2 regions of the Roseateles sp. UC29_93 genome follow, and region 1 is predicted to be linked to the other one. Evidence: predicted binding sites of a transcription regulator. Region 1 holds the regulator's gene; the other holds the start of a gene.
The links. The regulator LexA, encoded in region 1, represses DNA repair genes until DNA is damaged. The targets are predictions, from matches to a motif close to ACTGTATNNNNATACAGT.

Region 1 (3,395 bases):
CGGCGGCGGCGGCCCCGGCACCAACCCGGAACAGCTGTTCGCAGCGGGCTACTCGGCCTGCTTCATCGGCGCGATGAAGGCCGTCTCGGGTCGCAACAAGGTCGCGCTGCCGGCCGAAGTCTCGATCACCAGCGAAGTCGGCATCGGCCCCCACGCCAACAAGCCGGGCGCCTTCGGCATCGCCGTGTCGATGAAGATCTCCGTGCCGGGCATGGACCGCGCCGCGCTGGAGAAGCTGGTCGCCGAAGCCCATGAGGTCTGCCCGTACTCGAACGCCACGCGCGGCAACATCGACGTCACGCTGACGATCGTCTGATCATCCGGGTCCGGCTCGTTCCGGACTCTCGATGGAAAAAAAGCGCCGGCAATGCCGGCGCTTTTCGTTGGCGCGCCTTCTTTGGCGCACATTCTTTGGCCCGATGAGATCAGCGCGGGCGCAGCAACGTGAGCATCAACTCGATGCGCGCCGTCCAGGGCGATAGCGCGGCCGCGGGCTCGTCGGACGCACCGACGATGCGCCCCTGCGCGCAACGCGTCGTACGCCAGACCGGGACGCCGGCGTCCTTCAACGCCTGCACCGGCGCGTCGAGCGCACGATTCAGCGTGCCGTTCCCGGTGCAGGCCAGCACCAGCCCCTGGAGCCCTGCCGCACGCCACGCGTCGAGTGAACGCACTTCCGAGCCGGCGTGGCTGCCGAGCACCTCGACCCAAGGCCACCGCGACGCGTCTTCGGGAAGCAGACCCACACCCAACGCCTCGCCTTGCGGCCAGTCGCGGAAACGGCGCAACGTCCCCTCCTCCACCACGGCCAGCGGACCGGCGTCGGGCCCCGCCTCGAAGGCGTTCAGGCGATAGCTGTGCGTCTTGCGCAGCTCCAACCCGGACCACACCTGGCCCGCCACGACCGCGACGACGCCGCGCACGCCTTCGGCTTCGGCAACAGCCACCGCATCCAGCAGGTTCTGCGGACCGTCCGCCTGGATGGCCGTGGCCGGGCGCATCGCGGCCGTCAGGACCACCGGCTTCTCCGGCGCGAGCACGCGTTGCAGCAGGTAAGCGGTCTCCTCGAGCGTGTCGGTGCCATGCGTGATCACGATGCCGCGGACCTCGGGGCGATCCAGATGCTCCCGCACCCGACGCGCGAGTCGCGCCCAGGTCGCGTGATCCATGTCCTTGCTGTCGAGCTGAGCCAGCTGCTCAGCCTCGAGCGCCTTCGACGCCAACGCCGGTACCGCGCTCACCAGCGACTCGACCGACAGCGAGCCGGCCTTGTAGCCGACGTTATCCGTCGCACTGCCGGAGGCCCCGGCGATGGTCCCGCCGGTGCCGATGATCACGAGGGTCTGGGCCACACTTTGCAATTTCTCGTCTCCTGTATAAAAATCCAGATGCTGGATGAATTCTCAGGCGGCTTTTGAACCATCAGGGTCGCCGCGTTCTCGACATCCGGTCCTCAATGGAAAAAAGGCTTGCTCGTGGATACACCGCCCAAACTCACTGCCCGGCAACAGCAGATCTTCGATCTGGTCCGCGACAGCATCGAGAGCACCGGCTCGCCGCCCACCCGCGCGGAGATCGCGCAGCAACTGGGATTCAAGTCCGCGAATGCGGCCGAGGAACACCTGCAGGCTCTGGCGCGAAAAGGCGTCATCGAGTTGGTCGGCGGTACCGCACGTGGCATCCGCCTGCCGTCGACCGCCTTGCGTCAGGTCAATCGCGCCCGGGAGCACAGCCAGTTCGCGCTGCCGCTGGCGAGCCTCGCACAGTTGACGCTGCCGCTCGTGGGCCGCGTCGCTGCCGGCGCGCCGATCCTCGCCGAGGAACATGTCGAGCAGCACTATAGCGTCGACCCCTCGATGTTCTCGAAGGCGCCCGACTTCCTGCTCCGCGTCAAAGGCATGAGCATGAAGGACATCGGCATCATGGACGGCGACCTGCTCGCCGTTCAGAAGATCAGCGAGGCGCGCAACGGCCAGGTCGTCGTGGCGCGCATCGGTGAAGAGGTCACCGTGAAGCGCTTTCAGCGCCATGCCGACGGCATTCGCCTGCTGCCGGAGAACCCGGACTTCCAACCGATCGAGGTCACCCCCGATGAGGAGTTTGCGATCGAAGGCCTGGCAGTCGGTCTGATCCGTTCCGGCGGCTTTCACTGAGCGCCGCCATCCCCCTCATGAGCGCGCGAAAGACGCACAGCAAAGCAGCCTCGGCCGCCGAATGCGCGTCTCTGCGGCAGATTCCCGACATCGGACCGGCGATGGTGCGGGATTTCGAGTTGATGGGGATTCATCAGCCGATGGATCTCGTGGGCGCCGATGCCTTCGCGCTGTATAAGCGGATTTGCAAACTCACCGGTCAGCGGCATGACCCGTGCGTCCTGGATACTTATATGGCCGCCGTCGATTTCATGAACGGCGGCCCTCCCCGTGATTGGTGGAGTTATACGGCGCAGCGCAAGCGCGAGTATCCGGATATCTGATTGAAGAACAGAAGCGACGACCAAAGAAAAAACCCTACCGATTTGCATCGACAGGGTTTTAATGTTGGCGGAGTGGACGGGGCTCGAACCCGCGACCCCCGGCGTGACAGGCCGGTATTCTAACCAACTGAACTACCACTCCAGATACGACGCTATTGAGTGCATCGATATCATTTGCGAACAAGTTCTGCTGCAAGCAATCAGTTCTATACAGAACCGCGATGCAGCCAAGCCTTGTCAAACTTGGCGTCCCCTAGGGGATTCGAACCCCTGTAGCCACCGTGAAAGGGTGGTGTCCTAGGCCTCTAGACGAAGGGGACAGGACCTGCTTGTTTTGACTCGAACTGCGCGTACCTTGCAACCGTCACACCCGAAGGCGTTCTGGTGGAGGTAAGCGGGATCGAACCGCTGACCTCTTGCATGCCATGCAAGCGCTCTCCCAGCTGAGCTATACCCCCGAATGCTTTCGCATCGAATCGGTACGCCGCCCGAGTCTCAACTTTGTTGGCGGAGTGGACGGGGCTCGAACCCGCGACCCCCGGCGTGACAGGCCGGTATTCTAACCAACTGAACTACCACTCCAGATACTCAAGACCTTTCGATCTGTCGCATCAAACTCTTCTTGCTTTGATTTCATCAATTACTTGACGTCATCGCTGCGTCGATTTCGTTACTGTACCTGATTTTGACAACGATCAAATCGATTTCCGAAGAATTTTTCGATTTTCTCGTTCAATCTCTGGTCAGTAACCAAGCTCGAAACTTGGCGTCCCCTAGGGGATTCGAACCCCTGTAGCCACCGTGAAAGGGTGGTGTCCTAGGCCTCTAGACGAAGGGGACTGAACCTTCTTCCTTGAACCGCGCGCCACGCAAACTGAAGTTTGGTGGAGGTAAGCGGGATCGAACCGCTGACCTCTTG
Region 2 (3,395 bases), 3.2 Mb from region 1:
CGGGGGGTGCGCTGCAGAAAGCCCTGTTGGATCAGATAAGGCTCGATGACGTCCTCGATGGTGCCGGGCTCTTCGCCGATCGCCGCAGCGACGTTGTCCAGCCCCACCGGCCCGCCGTCGAAGCGGTGCACCACCGCCTCAAGCAACTTGCGGTCCATCAGATCGAAGCCCAGCGGATCGACGTCCAGCATCGCCAACGCCTTTTCCGCGATCGTGCGGGTGATGGTGCCATCGGCCTTGACGTCGGCGTAATCGCGGACGCGACGCAGCAACCGGTTGGCGATCCGCGGCGTGCCGCGCGAACGCCGCGCAACCTCAAGCGCGCCTGCCGGCTCGATCGGTGCGCCGAGCAGCGACGCGGACCGCGTCACGATGCGCTGCAGTTCATCGGCCGTGTAGAACTCCAGCCGAGCGACGATGCCGAAGCGATCGCGAAGTGGGTTGGTCAGCATGCCGGCGCGTGTGGTCGCGCCGATCAGTGTGAACGGCTGCAGGTCAAGCTTGATCGAACGCGCTGCCGGGCCCTCGCCGATCATGATGTCGATCTGGTAGTCCTCGAGCGCCGGATAGAGGATTTCCTCGACGACCGGCGAAAGCCGGTGGATCTCGTCGATGAACAGCACGTCGTTGCGCTCGAGGTTGGTCAGGATGGCGGCGAGGTCCTTGGGCTTTTCGAGGACCGGCCCGCTGGTCTGGCGCAGGTTGACGCCCAGCTCCGCGGCCACGATGTGACTCAGCGTCGTCTTGCCCAATCCCGGCGGTCCGAACAGGAGCACGTGATCGAGCGCCTCGCGTCGCTTTTTAGCGGCGCCGATGAAGATCTCCAGCTGCTCCCGCGCCTTGGCCTGGCCGACGTACTCGTCGAGCAGCTTGGGGCGCAGTGCGCGCTCGATCGCGTCCTCGTTCGGCGACGCCGGTTGTGCGCTGATCAGGCGGGCCTGTTGCGGCGCGGGCGTGAAGTCGTCGGTCTGGATGCTCATGGTGGGAGGGTACGCCGCGCGCGCGGATTCATGACAGGTGCTTCATCGCCAGCTTGATGCCTTCACTGACGCCAATGTCCCCCGGCAGCGTCTTCAGCGCGGTACCGGCTTCCTTCTCGCTGTAGCCCAGCGCGACCAGCGCCTGGAGGATGTCGGCCTGCGCGTCGTTGGCCACGGACACCGGCAGCGACAGGTCGGGGCTCAGCTTGCCCTTGAGCTCCAGCAGCAGCCGTTCGGCCGTCTTCTTCCCGATGCCCGGGACCTTCACGAGACGGCCAGCCTCCTGCCTGGATACGGCCTGCGCCAGGTCGCCGACCGACATGCCGGACAGCAGCGACAAGGCCATCTTGGGGCCGACGCCGCTGATCTTGATCAGCAGACGGAAGGTGCTGCGCTCCTCGGCGGTGAGGAAGCCGAAGAGGACGTGGGCATCCTCGCGGATGCTCAGGTGCGTCAGCAGTGTGGCGCGCTCGCCCAGGCCCGGCAGATTGAAGAAGGTGCTCATCGGCACATCGACTTCGTAGCCGACGCCTTGCACGTCGATGAGGACCTGCGGGGGCGATTTTTCCGCGATGACGCCGGTGAGCTTGCCGATCATGGGCGCGGATTATCCGCGTTCAGCGGCGATTCGACGGTGATTTGCTGGATGTTTGTCCAGTATTTTCCCGAGGCGTGCGGCCACGCCTCGAGATCCGGCGCGCGAAGCGCTCAGTTGCGCCCGAAAAGCCCCAGGCGTTGTGCTTCCAGCGCCGCTTCGGCGCGCGAGCTCACATTGAGCTTGCGGTAGATCTGCTTCACATAGTCGGCGATCGTGTGGCGCGACAGCCCCAACTGCACGCCGATCTCCGGCAGCGTGAAGCCCTTGGCGACGCGAAGCAGCACTTCCGTCTCGCGGTCCGTCAGCGAGACCTCGTGCAGCACCTGCGCGGCCTGCGGCCGGCGTTGCGACGTGAAGTAGGCGATGACCTTGCGCGCGATCGACGGGGACAGCGGCGGCTCTCCCTGGCTGATGCGCTGGAGCTGCTCGACCAGCAGCTCGCGCGATTGCTCCTTGAGCAGGTAACCGAAGGCACCGGCCTGCAGGGCAGGGAAGAGATGCTCGTCGTCGTCGTGGATGGTGACGATCACCGACTGGACTTCAGGCTGTTTCTCTCGCAGCGCGGAGATCACGTCGACTCCGGAACCGTCCGGCAGGCCCAGGTCCAGCAGGGCCAGCGTGAAGCGCTGCGAGTTGACCTGCTGCAATGCGTCCTGCACCCGCGAGCACTCGGTGACGACCGCGTTGGCGAAGACCTGTTTGACCAGGACCTTGAGCCAGGCGCGGATTTCGGGAATGTCTTCGAGGAGCAGGATGTGGTTCATGGCGCGGATTCTTGCTCAGGATTGTCGTGCGGGCGGAGTGCTCGCTGACTTCCTGCAACGGTACGGCTTTCTGGAGGGACTGACCATCCTGATCAACGCCGGACTGTGGCGCCGGCGGCAATGGATCACGCTGGCATGCGATCAGAGCGGGATCGTCAGCCGGATGACGGTGCCCCAACCGGGGCCGGATTCGACCAGGCACTGACCATGCATCTGCTTGGCGCGCGCCTTCATGCTGGCCATGCCGTGTCCCTTGTCCAGGCGACCTTCGAGCTCCAGCGGGATGCCCTGGCCGTTGTCCTGGATCACCACGGAGAAGTAGCCGTCCTGCGCCGAGCAGCTGATCACGCAATGCGTGGCGCCGCTGTGCTTGATGATGTTGCTCACCGATTCGCGCAGGATGCGCGTCGTCTGCACGTAGGCGCGGGCGGGGAAGGTGTGCTCGATGTCCTCGGCGGGCGATTTCCACTCGGCCAGGATGTTGGCCTGTGCCAGTCGCGAGACCACCTCCGCGCGCCAGTCCCCCAGCGCGTCCAGCAGTTGCACGGGCTTGCCGGTCAGGCCACGCACCGACAGCCGCATCTCCTCGAGCGCCTCGCGCGCGAGCGTGGAGATCCGGTCCGACTCGCTGGTGTGGACGATGGTCAGCAGCTTGGCACCCAGGTCGTCGTGCAGGTCGGCGGCGATGCGCTTGCGCTCGCGTTCGGTGACCTGCTCCAGCTTGGTTTCCGCGACCTGATCGAAATGGCGCTCCAGCTCGGCGATGCGCTCCTGCAGACGCAACTCGCCTTGCAGGACGGCGAGCTCGGACTGCGTGAGCGCGCGGGCGAACTCGCGCACGCGATGCAGGCCGAGTCCCAGCAGGCACAGTGGCCCGAGGATGCCCGCCAGACCGCTGCCCGGCAGCGTCCATGCGGCCAGCACCGCGAGCGCGCCGAAGCCGATCAGCACGCAACTGAGGATGAAGTCGGACTGCGGGTACCGCTCCTCAAGCGTCGGGAGGAACATGTCCTGCCACAGATGCCAGAGATGCCAGCCCATCGCGACCAGCAA

Region 2: the regulator LexA is predicted to act here: its motif matches at 1,622-1,639, upstream of ruvA (Holliday junction branch migration protein RuvA).

The regions. Positions count from the first base shown of each region.
Region 1 is NZ_CP170545.1:5,450,762-5,454,156, forward strand. It holds gene ACFJIX_RS25265 (organic hydroperoxide resistance protein) at 1-316, shown strand, start outside; gene ACFJIX_RS25270 (asparaginase) at 426-1,337, opposite strand; gene lexA (transcriptional repressor LexA) at 1,476-2,153, shown strand; gene ACFJIX_RS25280 (helix-hairpin-helix domain-containing protein) at 2,171-2,476, shown strand; tRNA gene ACFJIX_RS25285 (tRNA-Asp) at 2,542-2,618, opposite strand; tRNA gene ACFJIX_RS25290 (tRNA-Glu) at 2,721-2,796, opposite strand; tRNA gene ACFJIX_RS25295 (tRNA-Ala) at 2,859-2,934, opposite strand; tRNA gene ACFJIX_RS25300 (tRNA-Asp) at 2,982-3,058, opposite strand; tRNA gene ACFJIX_RS25305 (tRNA-Glu) at 3,241-3,316, opposite strand; tRNA gene ACFJIX_RS25310 (tRNA-Ala) at 3,359-3,395, opposite strand, start outside.
Region 2 is NZ_CP170545.1:2,211,186-2,214,580, forward strand. It holds gene ruvB (Holliday junction branch migration DNA helicase RuvB) at 1-980, opposite strand, end outside; gene ruvA (Holliday junction branch migration protein RuvA) at 1,009-1,578, opposite strand; gene ACFJIX_RS10305 (response regulator transcription factor) at 1,689-2,342, opposite strand; gene ACFJIX_RS10310 (sensor histidine kinase) at 2,484-3,395, opposite strand, start outside.